Regions from separate parts of the Nocardia sp. NPDC058705 genome, predicted to be linked through region 1. Evidence: riboswitches for the same ligand, from Rfam matches in the RefSeq annotation. Region 1 holds a riboswitch; each other region holds the start of a gene.
What was found. A riboswitch is a leader RNA that binds a small molecule or an ion and turns the genes downstream of it on or off. The one in region 1 is predicted to bind S-adenosylmethionine.
Positions count from the first base shown of each region.

Region 2: another riboswitch for S-adenosylmethionine. It lies ahead of ACFW6D_RS22030 (rhodanese-like domain-containing protein); the one in region 1 lies ahead of ACFW6D_RS29465 (aminotransferase class V-fold PLP-dependent enzyme).
Region 3: another riboswitch for S-adenosylmethionine. It lies ahead of ACFW6D_RS13975 (AfsA-related hotdog domain-containing protein); the one in region 1 lies ahead of ACFW6D_RS29465 (aminotransferase class V-fold PLP-dependent enzyme).

Region 1 is NZ_JBHYRN010000039.1:3,179-8,839, forward strand. Features, by position in the region: gene ACFW6D_RS29460 (hypothetical protein) at 1-188, shown strand, start outside; gene ACFW6D_RS29465 (aminotransferase class V-fold PLP-dependent enzyme) at 239-1,555, opposite strand; SAM riboswitch class IV at 1,597-1,711, opposite strand; gene ACFW6D_RS29470 (DUF6183 family protein) at 1,824-2,942, shown strand; gene ACFW6D_RS29475 (AAA family ATPase) at 3,179-4,309, shown strand; gene ACFW6D_RS29480 (S8 family peptidase) at 4,333-5,661, shown strand, end outside.
Region 2 is NZ_JBHYRN010000020.1:96,199-101,859, forward strand. Features, by position in the region: gene ACFW6D_RS22020 (FAD-dependent oxidoreductase) at 1-798, opposite strand, end outside; gene ACFW6D_RS22025 (hypothetical protein) at 989-1,447, shown strand; SAM riboswitch class IV at 1,493-1,611, shown strand; gene ACFW6D_RS22030 (rhodanese-like domain-containing protein) at 1,629-2,045, shown strand; gene ACFW6D_RS22035 (O-succinylhomoserine sulfhydrylase) at 2,056-3,264, shown strand; partial or broken gene ACFW6D_RS22040 (N-6 DNA methylase) at 4,638-5,507, shown strand.
Region 3 is NZ_JBHYRN010000009.1:128,039-133,699, reverse strand. Features, by position in the region: gene ACFW6D_RS14005 (hypothetical protein) at 1-256, shown strand, start outside; gene ACFW6D_RS14000 (DUF6585 family protein) at 266-1,018, opposite strand; gene ACFW6D_RS13995 (alpha/beta fold hydrolase) at 1,295-2,077, shown strand; gene ACFW6D_RS13990 (SMP-30/gluconolactonase/LRE family protein) at 2,064-2,996, opposite strand; gene ACFW6D_RS13985 (MarR family winged helix-turn-helix transcriptional regulator) at 3,111-3,560, shown strand; gene ACFW6D_RS13980 (SRPBCC family protein) at 3,611-4,063, opposite strand; SAM riboswitch class IV at 4,208-4,320, shown strand; gene ACFW6D_RS13975 (AfsA-related hotdog domain-containing protein) at 4,334-5,113, shown strand; gene ACFW6D_RS13970 (HAD family hydrolase) at 5,176-5,661, shown strand, end outside.

The sequences.
Region 1 (5,661 bases):
CGACCGACAACTTCACTGTCGGGGCGGCCGTCGAACTCCGACGTGCAGATGAGGTCCTCGCGAGCGGGGTCCTGCAAGCGATCGAGCTACTCTGCCCGGGAGCCAAGGTCGCGCTCACCTTCTCGGACACGATCTCCCAGCACATCCGCGTAGGCGATGTCGTCTACGCGGTCGAGGCGGCCGGATAGTCCCGCCAACTTCCACAGCACAGGCGGTTGACAGCGGAACGAGACGGCGGTCAGCCGATCAAGCAGGGGGCCGCGCCTTCGGGGGAGGCGGCGGTGAGGGGTCGGGTTTCGGGGGTGGGGTTCCAGTGGCCGTCGGTGGCGGCGTAGGCCCAGGTGGGACCGTTGGCGACCAGGGTGGCGACGGCTTCGATCAGGCGGTCTACGTCGGCGGCGGTGGTGCCGAGGCCGATGCTGGCACGCAGGGCGGCGTCGAGGCCGAGGCTCGCGAGGAGGGGGTGGGCGCAGAAACGGCCGTCGCGGACGCCGATGGCGTGTTCGGCGGAGAGGTAGGCGGCTACCTGGCCGGGGGCGTAGTCGGCGATAGTGAAGGCGACGATGCCGACACAGTCGGGGCTGTCGGACCAGATGGTGACCAGGTCGACGCCGGGGATCGCGGACAGGCCGTCGCGGAGACGATCGGCCAGGAAGCGTTCGTGCGCAACGAGTTCGGCGGGATCGATGGCGGCGAGTGCGTCACAGGCTGCGGCAATCGCGGCCGCGCCCAACACATTCGGCGAACCGCCCTCGTGCCGCTGCGGCGCGCAAGCCCATTCCACTTCCGACACACCGACATTGCGCACGGCGCCACCACCGGCAAGGTAGGGCTCACCCTGGTCCAGCCAGTCACGCCGCCCGACGAGCACACCCGAGCCGAACGGCGCGTACAGCTTGTGCCCGGAGAACGCGAGGTAGTCGATCCCGGTCTCGCGCAAGGAGATCCGTCGATGCGGAGCCAGCTGCGCGGCGTCGACGAGAATCCGCGCACCACACAGGTGGGCGATGGTCGCGAGCCGTTCCAGCGGCAGCACCTCACCGGTGACGTTGGATGCCCCGGTCACCGCGAGCAGCGCGGCCGGCTTGCTGCACAACTCGGCGACGACCCGCTGAATCGTCTCCTCGACAGTCGCACCGGCCCGCACCACCCGGCGACCGTGCTCGGTCCACGGCAGGAAGTTGGCGTGATGTTCGATATCGAGCACCACCGTCTCCCCTGGCACGCACCCGGCCAGCAGGTTCAGCGAATCGGTGGTGTTGCGCGTGAACACCACCACCTGGTCGTCGTCGGCATCGAGGAACCGGGCAACCGACCCACGCGAGGCCTCGTAGCACTCGGTCGAGATCCGCGAGGCATACCCCGCACCCCGGTGCACGCTGGCGTAGAACGGCAGCAACTGCGAAATCCGGTCGGTGACCTGCTTCAACGCGGGCGCACTCGCGGCGTAGTCGAAGTTGGCGTAGGAGCTGGTGCCGCCCTGAACGAGCGGAACCTGCAGGTCGGCACCGGAAACGGCGGCGATGGCACAGGTGGGGTCGATTACAGCAGTCATGACGAAATCCCGTCGGCTCAGGGACCCGCTCCACAAGAGTTGGCCCGCGCTTGCCGCGCCCAATTCGGACGTCAGCCTGGTCGTCACCCGGAGCACCCCACCGCGGAGGAGGGTTGCCGACCAGCAAGCCGGGGCTGAACGCTGGTACTCGTGACCTGCAACGAGAGTGACAGATGACCTCGCGGCCTGTCAACTACCCCGGCGGAAGTGGCCTCCTACCGCGCCGAACTTCGATTGCCTCGGCACGGCAGATGCGTACGCTGGGCTCGTGCACGTCGAGATCGAACAGATCATTCGCGAGTTCCCGCAGCGCGACGATTATCGCGACATCCGGGAGCGGATCGAAAGTAGTGTTGGCGCAGGCGATCTCGAGTTCGCCGTGTCGCTCGGCCGAGCGGCGGCCACGGCCTACGGTGCCGGTAATTGGATTGTCGAGGATTGCGTCGGCACATTGCTCCACGCCTCCGCACCGGAGAGGGCCGGGGCCGCGCTCCGGGTGCTCGCGGCGACGAAGCCGGAGAAGAGCCGGGCGGGCCGGATAGCGGCGAAGCTGGCCGGATCGCTGGAAGCGGACGAGGCCGTCGCCGCGTTCGGTCAAGCCGGTCTGATCGGGCCGATCGCGGACGAGCTGCGTGCCTGTTTGCTGCAGGAGTTGATCCTGCGCGGCGTCACGGTGGCCGACCACGACGGGCTCGTGCGGTGGGCGAATTCGGCGCACTGGTCAGGTCATCCGCTGCGCGTGCTGCCGTTCGAACGCACACCCTTCGAGCACGGGCTCGCGCTGCGCCAATTCAGCCAGCACGGTTCGAGCGTCGGCCTGCCGTTCAGTGCCGACACCTCCCCCGCGCTGAGCAGACGCACTCGACTCGCCCTCCCCCGCGCCAAGGAAACTACCCACCCCGCGGTCGCGGACCGACTCGCGCAGGCTGTCGCGAACTGGAAGCGAGAATCCAACGGGCGCATCGAATCTCGGACCTTCGCACTCGGCAGCGTCCCCGACCCGGCGACGACGGCGGCCCTCATGGACACCTTGTCGCTGGAGTGCCTACACGCCCGGCACCCGTCGGCGACCGACCTCGTGGTCACCCCGTCCACACCCGGGCAGGTCTGGTCGATGCTGTTCGCCGCGGCGGCCAACGGCGGCGCCTACAACCACGGCGAAGGCGCGGCCTACGGCCGTCTGCGCGCCTGGCGTTCGCTCGGGGCACTGTGTGGTGCAACAGAATTCGACACCATCGACCATGTCACCCGCCTCGCGCGGGACTGCCACTGGTTCACCTTCGAGGCCGATACCGCATGGTTCGAGCGCGTCGCCTGGGATATCGGCATCGTCGCACTGACCCCCGAACCCGCCCTGTCGATCCTCGCTGCCACCGACACCGACTGACCGGCGCGTTCGCGCGGTGAGGCACGCCCGACGCGGCGGGAATCGCCCATGAGGGGGGCCGGCGGAACTAGCATCCGACGAAGGGAATTGCTGCGCTGAGGGCTCGGCAGATCAATGTGGCGCTGCGGGTGGGGTCCGATGTCAAACCGGTACACAAGGGGTGAACTTTGCCCGCGATGGACGCCGTACGATCGAGTGAAGCGAAAACAGTCCACGTATCAGATCGGAAGAAGACCATGTCATACGCCTTGAGCTCCACTTCGGCGGACGTGAGCGCTGATCTGCCCGATGAATTCGTCCACCTGGCGAGGTTGGCGTTGGCGGGGCGTGAGCAGGATGTCGCGATGTTCGTGCGGCGGGCCGCGCGGCGACACCGGCATGCAAGTCCCGAGTTGGCCGATGCGTTGATCGCGCTGCTGCGCCAGAACCCCACTCGCGCCAATCCCCTTCGCGCTGAGGTGGATACGCCGATTCCGGTAGACGGCGACAGTCGGCTGCCGTTGGTTCGGGTGATCGCACCCGGCGCCACTGTCGAAGTGCCGATCCTGGCCGCCGAGACCTACGACGTGCTCACCCAGATCGTCGATGAGCGCAAGCAAGCCGACCGGCTGGCCGCCGCCGACCTCACCCCGGCGCGCAGCCTGCTGTTCGTCGGCCCGCCCGGCGTCGGCAAGACGATGGCCGCGGCGTGGCTGGCCCATCAGCTGGAGCTGCCGCTGGTGGTCCTCGACCTGGCGACCATCATGAGCAGCCTGCTCGGCAAAACCGGCACCAACCTGCGCCACGCCATCGACTACGCCAAGCAGCGGCCGTGCGTGCTGCTGCTCGACGAACTCGACGCCATCGCCAAACGGCGCGATGACGATCGTGATGTGGGCGAGCTGAAGCGCCTGGTCACCGTGCTGCTGCAGCAGATCGACGACTGGCCGACCGGTGCGGGCCTCGTCATCGGCGCGACCAACCATGCCGACCTGCTCGACCCGGCCGTGTGGCGGCGTTTCGATGTGAGTGTGGAATTCGCGCTGCCCGAGGCCGAGCAACGCTGCGAGGCGATCCGCCGGTTCGCCGGACAGCCACTGCCCGACGGTGCGGTGGATGCGGTCGCGCTCGCGTCGAAGGGGTTGTCGTTCAACGATATCGAGCGAACGATGCTGCGGTTGCGCAGACGTTGCGTGCTGGAGGACCAGCTACTGCCCGGCTTGATGGCCGAGCATTCCGCACGACTAGTAGCTGAACTTCCCAAAACGGATCGGTTACGGCTCGCCCAGACGCTGACGGGCGTGTCAGGCTTGTCTCAGCGGCAGATCAGTGCGCTCACGGGGGTCTCGCGTGACACCATCCGTGGCTTCACCCATCGACGGGAATAACGTGGCAGCTGGGGGGATTTCGGGTGGCGGGACCGCGATTTCTGATCGGGTTCGGTGAGCGGCTCACCGCGCCCATCTCCCCCAGCAGATCCGGCGGTTCGCCGCAGCCGCCGTACACCGTGGCACAGGCGCGGGCCCGGCTCGCGCCGATGCTGAACGCGGCGACCGCGAGTGCGGACGCGTTGCCGAAAACGGCCTGTCCGGAAGACGAGACCGTCACGGCGGTCACCCTGCATCCGCAGTACCTGTCCAAAAGCGGTTACCCCACACGGCTTCTCACGTCACTGCAGCTGGATCCGCTGGGTAGCAGGCCGGTGGCGATCACACCGGAGCACGGCACGCCGCGGGCGAGCACGCTGCTGTTCCTGGCTACGACTCGCGTGAATCTGCAGTTGCTCACTGCGAGAATCGGCGCCGGCGTACCGCTGGGCAGCGCCGAGAACGGCATCGTCTGCCTCGAGGAATTCCGGCTCAACAACCCCGACGACCGTCTGAGACTTACAGCGGCACCGCGTAATTCGGAGACCGTCGCCGAATTGGTCCTGCACTCCGACCGCGATATCGCCCTGCAGGGTCTGCTCGATTTCTCCCGCGATCTCGACCTCGACGTGGCGATCGACCGCAGACTCGACAACGGCGGCCTCGCCTTCGTCCCGGTCACCGGCACCCATGCCGCCATCGCCGCGCTCGCAGGCTACTCGTTCACCAGGGTGATCCGCCGGATGCCGCGCATGCGAACCCAACTCGGACGCGACATATCCACCAAGACGCGGCTTTCCACCTTCCGGCCGATCTTGCCGACCGCCGAACCGACCGACCACGAACTCACCATCGCAGTCTTCGACGGTGGCCTCCCCGCCACCACCCCACTGGCCCGCTGGGTAGACGCCCACACCTTCGCCGACAGCGCCGCACCCCAGCGCAACTACCTCGACCACGGCCACCGCGTCACCTCGGCGCTGCTGTTCGGCAGTGTCGATCCGGTCCACCCGGTGCCGGTCCCGTACGGCTACATCGACCACTACCAGGTACTCGACGAGGACACCGACGACGACCAGTGCGAGCTGTACGCCGCGATCGAACGCATCGATTCCGTACTGCGCCAACGAAAGTACGAGTTCGTCAACGTCAGCATCGGACCCGAACTGCCGATCGAGGACGACGAGGTACACGCCTGGACCGCCTTCTGGGACGACTACCTCAGCGACGGCACCACCCTGGCGACCATCGCCGTCGGCAACAACGGCGAAGCCGATCGCCCCAGTGGCAATGCGCGCGTGCAGGTTCCGGCCGACAGCGTCAACGCTTTGGCAATCGGCTCATCGGATCGCGTTGGTGCGCAATGGAACAGG
Region 2 (5,661 bases), on a different contig from region 1:
CGGGCGATCGCCGTGATCGCGAATGGCCCACTGCTCCAAGGTGTTGGCGACCATGTCGACCTGCTTGGAGTTACGACGCGCGGCTTCGGAGCCTTCGTCGTAGTCGATGTCTTCAGGGTTGACGATGACCTCGATCGTCGGCGAGTGATCCAGCTCGCGCAGCTCCAAAGGCGTGAACTTGGCCTGTGCGGGGCCGCGACGTCCGAAGACGTGGACCTCGAGGGCCTTGTTGTTCTTGAGTCCTTCGTAGACGTTCGGCGGGATCTCGGTCGCCAGCAGCTCGTCACCGGTCTTGGCCAACACCCGGGCCACGTCGAGGGCGACGTTGCCGACACCGAGGACCGCGACCTTCTCAGCCTCGAGGGGCCAGGAACGGGGGACGTCGGGGTGGCCGTCGTACCAGGACACGAAGTCGGCGGCACCGTAGGAACCATCGAGCTCGATCCCGGGGATACCCAGGGCGCGGTCGGCGTTGGCGCCGGTGGAGAAGATGACCGCGTCGTAGAACTGGCGCAGGTCGTCGAGGGTGATGTCGGTGCCGTAGTCGATGTTGCCGAGCAGGCGGACCTGGTCTTTGTCGAGGACCTTGTGCAGGGCGGTGATGATGCCCTTGATCCGCGGGTGGTCGGGGGCGACGCCGTAGCGGATCAGGCCGAAGGGCGCGGGCATGCGCTCGTAGAGGTCGATGCTGACCTCGGCATCGGACTTCATCAGGGCGTCGGCGGCGTAGATACCGGCCGGTCCCGCGCCCACGATCGCAATGCGAAGCGGGCGAGTAGCTGCACTCTGTTCGGTCATGTCTACGCGCACCCTTTGGTCGAGAACTGATTTGACGGCGTCAACTTAGCTTAGGCTAAGTCGAATATCCGACTTACTGGCAGCTGCCATCGACGTCGGCAGCAGCCGCAATCAACGCGATTCTAGCTGCGGCATTGCGGCCACCCGGCGTGCGGTGTAGCCGCCCGCGCGGGTCTGCGAGGATTACAGCATGAACGAGGAGCAAACAGGCTCGGATGACCAGCCCGTAGTGGTGGATCAGACCGACAAGCGTTCCATCGTCCCGTTCGTCGCGGCAGCGGTGGTGGCGATCATCGTGCTCATCGGCATCGTGCTGGGCGGACTGCTCTCGCCCGCTGAGAAAAATGTCACAGAGGCCGACCGGCTCGCGGCCGCCGTCACCAACTATATCGACGCCCGCTCGCGCAGCGACCTGCGTCCGCCGACGGGTGTGGCCTGCGAAGGCTTCAACGAGGAGAGCTCCGGCCTTTCCGAACAGCTCGGTGGCCCGAAATCCACGGTCACGATCGACGGTAAGGGTTTCGAGAACGCCACCGTCAACGGCGACCGCGCCAAAATCGACGCGACCGTCGTGGTCAACGGCAACCCCGCGACCACCAACTGGAAACTGACCCGCGCCGACGGCGCGTGGCTGGTGTGCACCTTCTGAATCGTTTGACACGATGACCGGTGCCGAGGCAATCTCAGATCGCAAGGTCATGAGTGCCAGCGTCAAGCCCCGGCTCGCTGGTCGGCAACCCTCCTCCGCGGTGGGGTGCTCCGGGTGACGACCTGGCCGTGTGTTCCGGAGTTCCGGCACGGCAAGAGCGGATTCACGCAGGAGGATCGACATGACTTACGCCGGCGACATCACCCCTGAGAAGGCGTGGGAGCTGCTCACCGAGCACCCCGGCGCCGTGCTGGTCGACGTGCGCACCGAAGGCGAGTGGGCACACATCGGCATCCCCGACACCAGCTCCATCGAACGCCCCGCCCATTTCATCGAATGGGTCGACGGCACCGGCACCCGCAACCCCGACTTCGGCGTGCAGCTCGAGCAGGCCCTCGCGGGTCGCCCCGACGACGCCCCGGTCGTGTTCCTGTGTCGCTCCGGCCAGCGTTCCGCGCACGCGGCGAACCTGGCGACGGCGGCGGGCGTGGCACCGTCCTACAACGTGCTCGACGGTTTCGAGGGTGGTCCCGACGCGTTCGGTCAGCGCGGCAGCACCGGCTGGCGCGCCGTCGGCCTGCCGTGGCGTCAGGCATAAGGAGAAAAGCATGATCACCGGTGGTTCGTTCGACAAGCCACTGCCCGAGGGTGTCGGTCCCGGCACGCTCGGTGTGCGTGGCGGCCTGCGCCGTTCCGGCTACGACGAGACGTCCGAGGCCCTGTATCTGACCTCGGGTTTCGTCTACGAGAGCGCCGAAGCCGCCGAGGCCGCCTTCACCGGCGACATCGAGCACTTCGTCTACTCCCGCTTCGGCAACCCGACCGTGGCGATGTTCGAGGAGCGCATCCGCCTGCTCGACGGCGCCGAAGCCGCCTTCGCGACGGCATCCGGCATGTCCGCGGTGTTCACGGCGCTCGGCGCATTGCTGAAGGCGGGCGACCGTCTCGTCGCGGCTCGCAGCCTGTTCGGCTCGTGCTTCGTGGTGTGCAACGAGATCCTCCCGCGCTGGGGCATCGAAACCGTCTTCGTCGACGGCGACGACCTCGACCAGTGGGAACAGGCCCTGTCGGTCCCCACCCAGGCCGTCTTCTTCGAGACCCCCGCCAACCCGATGCAGACCCTCGTCGATGTCCGCAAGGTCACCGAGCTGGCCCACGCCGCGGGCGCAAAGGTGGTGCTGGACAACGTCTTCGCCACCCCGTTGCTGCAGCGCGGCTTCGAACTCGGCGCCGACGTGGTCGTCTACTCCGGCACCAAACACATCGACGGCCAGGGCCGCGTCCTCGGCGGCGCCATCCTCGGCGCCAAGGACTACATCGACGGCCCCGTGAAAACCCTGATGCGCCACACCGGCCCAGCCCTGAGCCCCTTCAACGCCTGGACCTTGCTCAAGGGCCTGGAAACCATGCCGCTGCGGGTGCGCCACTCCACCGAATCGGCCCTGCAAGTGGCCAAGTTCCTGGAGATCAACGATTCGGTCGACTGGGTGAAATACCCCTTCCTGGAATCACATCCACAGCACGCCCTCGCCAAGGAACAGATGTCCGGCGGCGGCACAGTCGTCACCTTCGCCCTCAACGGCGACGACGGCAAAAAACGAGCCTTCGAGGTCCTGAACCGCCTCCGCATCATCGACATCTCCAACAACCTCGGCGACGCCAAAACCATGATCACCCACCCCGCCACCACCACCCACCGAGCCATGGGCCCGGAGGGACGCGCGTCAATCGGCTTGTCCGACGGGGTCGTTCGCATCTCGGTAGGCCTCGAAGACCTCGAAGACCTCCTCGGCGACCTCGACCACGCCCTGAGCTGAACGGCTCGCGAACAACCTCCTGACCTGCGCGTGGAGCCACCGCGGTCGCCCAGGAGTGCCGGGCCCGCCGCAGCGGGGGGCGGGGTTCACAGTCGGTTCGGTCGGTGCAGCCGTATCGACTTCACAAAAATGAGTATGCGTTCGTACTTGCGCGGACTGTGACCGGAGACCTACGCTGGTCCCAACAGGCGGGCGACCACGGATGTACTTGCATCGCAATGCTTTTGGATAGCGCCTGGCGGGCAAAAGCAATGCCCCGAGCGGCATGCATCTGAGATACCAGATGCAGAGGCGGACTCGGGGCTTACCGAACCAGGCTAGCACCCTGACTGGTGGGATGCCGCGCCGCTCGATCAGCTGGGTAAACGGGCGGTCGGCCAAGCGCGGACGAAGGTCAAGCGACCGTCGTGCTGCGCTGACGACGTGGTAGCGCAGCTGACATTCGGCTTCTGGGTATCGCTGTTGAGTGCGGCAAACGACCGTACGATGTGGGTGCCTTGTTTGCACAAGGCTTTTCCGCACTATCGCGGACCACGCAAAGTTCTGCATCGAGAACTCGAAACGATTCGTCTGTTCAGGAATCGCATCATGCATCATGAGCCGATTCATCATCGGCACCTGGAAGCAGACCACCGAACGATACACAGGGTGATCGGCTATATCTCCGCTGACATCGCCACTCACCTGGTTGCTCGCGATACGGTCCCTACAGTCTTGGCATCTCGACCGGTCAGGGCCACGGTTCGATGAGCAGGCCGCCAGGCGTGCTGCTGCCGAGTGAATTAGCCGAGCGGATCGGCGTGACGATCAGTGCCGTGAGCAACTGGCGTACCCGGCATGCGAACTTTCCTTCTCCGATCGTCGCCGGTGGACAGGAATTGTTCGCCATAACCGAACTTGTGCAATGGCTGGGTCGTCGATCTATTCCGCGCAACCGGTTACGACCACACGAGGCGGTCGGCACGACCTACGGTGACCGCCTGGCCATCACGACCCGAACGTCCTCGGTGACGCCTGCGCCGAGTCCGTCGGCGGTCCGGCGGTCCGGCGGTCCTACCCCAAGCCTCGCCACGCAGTTGTGGGTGGTCGCCGACCGGCTTCGCGGGGCGTACCCCATGGACATCGTGCAAGAGTTGGTCATCTCGCTGATCTTTCTCCGGACGCGGCAGTCGGGTGTTTGGCACACGATTACTCAGTCCGAGAACTGGGCCGATACTTGCTCTGTGCTGGCCGAGGCGGCGATCGACTTCGACGGTCGGCAGGCGGTGATTCCTGTGTTTCTGCGGCTGGACCCAGCTGCCGATCATGGCTTGTCCGACGTAGTTCGAGCCATTGATCGGATACCGCTCGGGTTCGATGCCGATGATTCGGGCATGTCTGCGTTTCTGGAGGACACCGGCCGCCGGATGGGCCGTCACGGTGGGAGATACACACCGACCGGCATCGCCGACTGCTTGATCGGATTGCTTGATCCGTCACCGGGGAGTTCGCTCTACGACCCGGTCTGTGGGGCCGGTGAGTTGCTGGTCGCTGCAGCGCGTCACGGCTCGCCGACGCAGGCGCGGAGCTACCAACTCCACGGAGGGGTGCAGACCCTGTGGAATCTTGTTGCGGCACAGACGAATCTATCGGTACACGGAGCCGACGCGGAGCTTCGTACGACAGGCCTGCACTCGGACGGCTTCGTGGGGGTGACGTTCGACGGCATCCTTACCAATCCTCCATATGGCAAGGCCGCGCTCCCTACCAGCACCGCCGCATGGAGCTTCGGCGACCCAGGTCGAAGCTTGGAGCTGGCGTGGTTACAGCACGCCTACGGCAAGCTGTCCCCGGAGGGGCGAGCGGCCGTAGTACTTCCGGTCACCGTGGCGTTTCAGGGTGGGACAGTCGGCGAGATCCGTGAGCGCATGGTCGAGTTCGGCGCTGTGGAGTGCGTAATCAGCCTGCCGCCAGCAGTTTTCGCCGACACGGCTGTGCAAACCATGATCTGGGTGATCTGTGGTGAGGCACTGAGTCGGAAGCGTTCGCCGACGGTCATGACAATCGATGCCAGCGGTCTCGGCGAGCCGGATCGACGGCGCCCGGAACTCTCCACCGACCGGGTTGGGCAGATAGTAGCGACCTACCAGCGGTGGCGCGGAAGCGAATGGCAGTCAGATGTAGACCAGCCGGGATTCGCCGGTGTCGTGGGTTCGGAGCGATTGAGGGAGCTCCAATACGATCTCAGTCCGCGCCTGCATTGCGGAACGACTGCGGTTCTCGACCGTATCGAGACGGCGCGAACGGTGGAGAACATGGCGAGCCGGTTCCGTACTGATCGAGAAAAGGTCACTGCGGCGGATGAGCGGATCGAAGCCGTACTCACCGATGTGGCCGAGCTCGCGAAACAACGTGGAC
Region 3 (5,661 bases), on a different contig from region 1:
CGATCTGGCTGACCGCACGGTCACCTGTCATGACTGGAGTCCGCTGGTCCTGAATTTCACCAGCTACGACATGGCCCCGGGGGATAACGCGTGCGGGATGTCGAAGTACGGCTACGCGAACTACGCGGACGTGCGAATGATCAACAACACGCTGGACTCGGTGCGGGTGATCATCGGTGCGGTGATGTTGTGGATAGGTTGTTCTGCCATCCGCGACTTGGCGAAGAAGCAGGTCGCGCCGCCATCGGACGAGTAGGCGGGTGTCTCACCCCACCGGAGTGAGGCGGAGGCGTTCGGCCAGTTCGTTGAAGATGTAGAAGTTGGGGATGGTGCTGACGGGGCCGAGGGACATCCAGACGCCTGCGAGTTTGATGCGGATGTGGCCGCTGCGTGCGTCGATGAGTTGGATGTCTTCCCAGGGGAGGTCTTGGGCGCGGTAGGTGAGGGCGTCCAAGGAAAGGGCCAGGTCGCCGAATGCGACTGTTTCGCCGTTGTCGATGGCGGCTACCGCGACGGGGAGTTGGGTTGCGGTGACGGCGGATTGGATGGCGCGGGCCCATTCGCGGGCGCGGGCGAAACCCTCGTCGTCGATGGTCGCCTGTACACCGTTGGGGCCGGACAGTTCCAGCAGGTAGGTGACGGGGGTGGTGTCGTGGAACGGGATCTCGTGCTGACGCACTTCGGTGCTGTCCCAACGGAATCCGGACACCCGCTGCCCCGAGCGATACACGGTGACGCCGTGGTCGAACAGGTCGATGCGGGCGGCGCGGTTCTGCCGGTTGATCACCCCGCGGCGCAGCGCGAGCAGCACGGGCGCGGCGGCGATCACCAGCAGCGTGATACCGCCCTGCCACGCGCCGACGGCGGCCACGATGACGCCGATGGTCGCGATGCAGCCCGCGACGATGCCGCAGCCGCGTACGAAAGCGTCGTCGGCGGGGGTAGCGAGAAAGGTGTCACGGTGCGCGCCGAGGTGCTGATACTCCGCCATCAGGTGTATCAACTGCGTCAACGGCACTGTGTGCCGACTTTCGGCTACGTCCTCCGGCCTGTTCGGAGTGATCACTCGTCCCTCCATGAGGCGTATTCATCCGCGGCGAAGCGTATGCGAACCGGCGCGATATTGCCACCGGTACGGTTCGGAAATCCTGGCCGCGACCGGGGGTAATGGTCTCGAGTGGCCGTGTGGGCGATGCGGAACCCGCTTCCACGCGTGCCGTCGGCCGTGATAGTCATGTCTACCTGCGAAAATCGCGCGCGGTCGGTTCGGCGACCCTGCTCTAGTGTGGTTGACGTGTTGTTTCTGGACGAAGGCGAGCCCACCGCACCCGCGATCGTGTGCATCCACGGCATCCCGGGTTCGGTCGACTGGTTCGCGGGGGTCGCCGAGCGAATGACACCCGAATTCCGGGTGATCCGGGTCGACATGCAGGAGTTGGGCGCCGACGGCGACTTCAGCGCCGCGGCCCGCACCGCCCCGCTCACCGCACTCATCGACGACCTGGACCTCACCGATGTGACGGTGGTCGGGCACTCCTTCGGCGCCGAGATCGCCCTGGAACTCGCCGCCGCCACTTCGAGCCGGGTGGCCCGCGTCGTGGTCGTCGGCCAGGCCCCGGACTATCAGGCCGCGAGCATCCCGGCGGCTGCGAGGTGGGTTGTCCGCCCGTGGGCGGTTCGCCTGGCCCAACGCTGGACGCCCGGCCCGCTGATCCGCCTCAGCAGCCGCCCCGGATTCGCACCCCGCTTCCGCTATGACTCGGCACCTGGCCTGGCAGACGCCCTGGTCCGAGACTTCCGTGCCACCCTGCCCGCCGGCCTCGCCTACGCGGTCGGCGCCCGGGCCGACGACTTCGCCGCGGCACCCCTCGACACCCGCGCCCAAGCCCTCTTCCAACCCGTCCTCGCCGTCCACGGCCGCCACGACCACCTCTACGACAGCACCGAAACCCTCGCCCGCTTCGCCGCCGCCGGCGCGCAAACCCATCTCGTCGAACACGCGGGCCATTCACCGCAGGTGGAGCAACCAGACGAATTCGTCTCCGTCCTCAGTGAATTCATCGCTAGAACCCGCTGACCGCCGAGACCACGAAGGTTCCCGGCGTGCCCTGACCCAGCGGCCCGCCCTTGTCGAATTGCGACGACACGACAAGTGCTCGATCGCCGGAATGCACCATCGTCGTAGGAATATTCAGTGCGGGATCGTGGAATTCGCCTGCGCGGGTTGCGGTTGCGCCGTTGTCGGTGAGTGTCCAGCGGCTGATGGTGTTGTCCTTGTTGTGGACTATCCACAGCGTGTTGTCGCGCAACTCCAACCCGTCGCCGTTCTTCGCATCACCGCCGCTCAGTGCCATTTTGCGGATGGGCTCCGCGCCACCGGTGAGGTCGATGCGATACAGCTCGGCTGCTGACATCGCGACGACGATCAGATATCGACCGTCCCGATCGGCCGCAATGCCATTGAGCGCGAACGCCTGTGGATCGCGGGCCGTCGAGGTCAGGTCGTAGGCGACGGTCAATTCGCTGCTGCCGATTACGGCTTTGTAGACGACATTGCGAACACTGTCGGTCAAGTACGCGGTCCCGTCGCCGCCGAAGTCCAGATCGTTGACGAAACGTGGTGCAGCACCCGGCACTTCGAACCGAGCGAGCAGCGCACGCGAATCGGTGTCGTAAACACTCACTCCCACACCGGAATCGATCACCCACAGCCGACCACTCGAATCGACCTTAATCCCGTTCGCCGTCTTCCTGCCATCGGCACCCGCGGGCAGGAAGACCTCGGCGCGTGCGGCGTCGGCGCTCGCGCGATACACCGAACCATCGGCGAACGACCCGACGTAAGTGTCCCCGTTGCGCGGATCCAGGCCGATTCCCTCGGGATAGACGGCGTTGCCGGGTAGCTCGTAGGCAGTGCTCAGCCTGGGTGCGGCGGACGAGGTCCCGCATGCGGCGATGGCCAGGCAGGCGGCGGCAACGGCGACGGTTCGCAACATGGTGAAGCCTCTCGGTTATGTAACGAAGAACATCAATCGATCGGCACTAACCTAGATTAGAGTCGTTATGATCGTCAATGGGGTTATGGAGTGATGGGCGGATACCATGCACGCATGACGTCCATGCCCGCCGCCGAGAGGCTCGGCTCGTACATCAAGCGGGCCGAGCAAGCCCTGATCGCGACGAAGACGGCCGCGCTGAAACCGGCAGGCCTGACCGTCCCGCAGTACAGCGCGCTGATGTACCTCGCGGAGAACCCCGGCATCTCGGCGGCGGCCTTGGCCAGGCTGGCGGGCGTCACCCCGCCGACGATGAACACCGTCCTCACCAACCTGCAGGACCGCGGCTTGGTCGACCGCACCCCCCACGAGTGGCACAAGAACGTGCTGGAAACCCGCCTCACCGAGGAGGGGCGCGCGGTGATGAACGACGCCGATACGCGCGCGGTCGCGGTGGAGCGCACCCTGGCCGAGCAGTTCACCGCGGCCGAGCTGGCGGCGGTGCGGGAGCTGCTCACCCGCAGCACGCAGGCGCTCGACGAGATCCGCGACAACCTGGCGTGACGAAAAAAGCCCGCCGGATGATCTCCGACGGGCTTTCAGAAATATCCAGGTCAGCGCTCGGCGGCGACCTTCACCTTGCTCAGTGTCTGCTCCATGCCCGAAACCAGATCGGCTTCGAACTTCTCCTCGCCGCCCATGGCGACCTTGATCGTCTTCTGCAGCCAGCCGGGCAGACCCTTGGCGTCGACCGTGCGGGTCTCGACGAGGTGGGTGCCGGTGGCAGTGGGGGAGAGTTCGTAGGTCCAGGTCGTGCGGTTCTCGTTCATCCGGAAAGCGAACGCCTTGTTCGGCTCGAAGCGCGCGATCCGCGAGGTGGTCGGGTAGATCTTCCAGCCGACCTTGTTGAGGTTGACGGTGAACGCGCCCTCGCGCACGCCACCGACCGCGACCATCTTCACCGTCGTCGGGCTGAACTCGGACATGCGGCTCAGGTCGGACAGTACCGACCAGACCTTCTCCGGCGATGCGGCGATGTCGATGCTGGCTTCGAGAGTGTTCGGCAACGTTGCCTCCGGGATATACGTGACGGACTGTCACGCTCAGCATAGGCACCGGCGTTGTGCCCTACCTCCGCCCGTGGGCGGATTTTTCGCATGCTGGTCGGAACGGTTTTCAAAAATATTGCGGCCGTTTACCTTTCGGAGCACGGTCACGAGTTCCAGCATCGAGCCCCGGCTTGCTGGGCGGCAACCCTCCAGTGGCGGCGGGGTGCTCCGGGTGACGACCGGATGGTGGGGCTCACCTGCCGTAAGCGTCTTTCTGGAGGTTTATCCATGTCTGTAGTCCAACTCGACGCCACTCGCGCCCCGGAAACGGTGGCGACCACGTTCGTCGTGGTGGCCGACCGTTTCCTCGGGATCACGGCGGACGAGCGGGTGCACACCGTGTCGGGGCTGGTGGCGCTGCTGCGCAGCGGTCGGTTCGTCGATCAGGAATTGGCCGTTCACCTGGGCCAGGGCGTCACCCGCCACGATCTCGACTACCTGGAGCACGTGGCAGCCGTGCACGCACCGCAGGCGCGAGTCCGGGTGGTCGGCGAAATCGCCGAGCCCGCGCGCAGGCACCATGTGCACAAATACCAGCACTCCAATGTGCTGCTGGCGGGGCTGCGGCGCATCGAGGAGAACGCCTTCGAAGCGGATCTGCGTCTGGACAGCGACAACGAACTGCTGCTCGACCACCAGACCGGTGAGCACGTGCAGGGCATCGTGGTGATCGAGGCGGTGCGACAGCTGTTCCTTGCCGCGTTCGAACTCGAGTACGGGGTGCGCAGGCCGCAGGAGCATTTCTACATCGTGTGGAACAACGTCGACCTGCGGTTCACCTCGTTCCTGTTCCCGCTGCCCGCCACGCTGCACGCCCAGCTCACGCCGGTCTCGATCGATGATCCGGGCAAACTGCAGTTCGTCATCGAAACCGACGTACGCCAGTTCGGCAAGTCCGTGGCCGGCTCGCGGATCGAGTTCACCGCACTGCCCAACGACCGAATCGCCCAGATCGAACGGGCGAAGGCGGCCAAGGCGGTCACCGCGTATCTGGGGGTGCCGGCGTGAGCGATCACCGTCCCGAGACAGAGGCGGAGCGGGGGCGCCCGAGCACGCCGAATGGAAACAACGTGAGTGTGGCGTTTTTCGACGTGGACGAAACCTTGATCACGGTGAAGTCGATGTTCACGTTCCTGCGGTTCTGGCTCGCCGAGAACGGTGACGACGGGAGCGAATATGCCCGTGTCGCAGACGATCTCAAGGCGCGAGCCGAAGCCGGTGCGCCGCGTGAGGAGATCAACCGGGAGTACTACCGGACCTATCGCGGGGTCGAGTACGCCGCGCTGGTGGCGGCCGGTCAGCGCTGGTTCGACGAGTTCGCGGCCGAGGGTGCGGCGTTCTATGCCGAGGCGGTGCGGGCCTTGCGCGCGCACCGGGAGTCCGGGGCCCGCACGGTGCTGCTGTCGGGTTCGTTCGCACCGGCGATCGCGCCCGTGGCAGCCGCGGTCGGCGCCGACCACATCATCGCCACCGAACCGCTGGTCGACGCTGATGGCGTGCTCACCGGGGAGGTGCTCGAGCCGATGATCGGCGCGGCCAAGGGAGAGGCGGTGGTG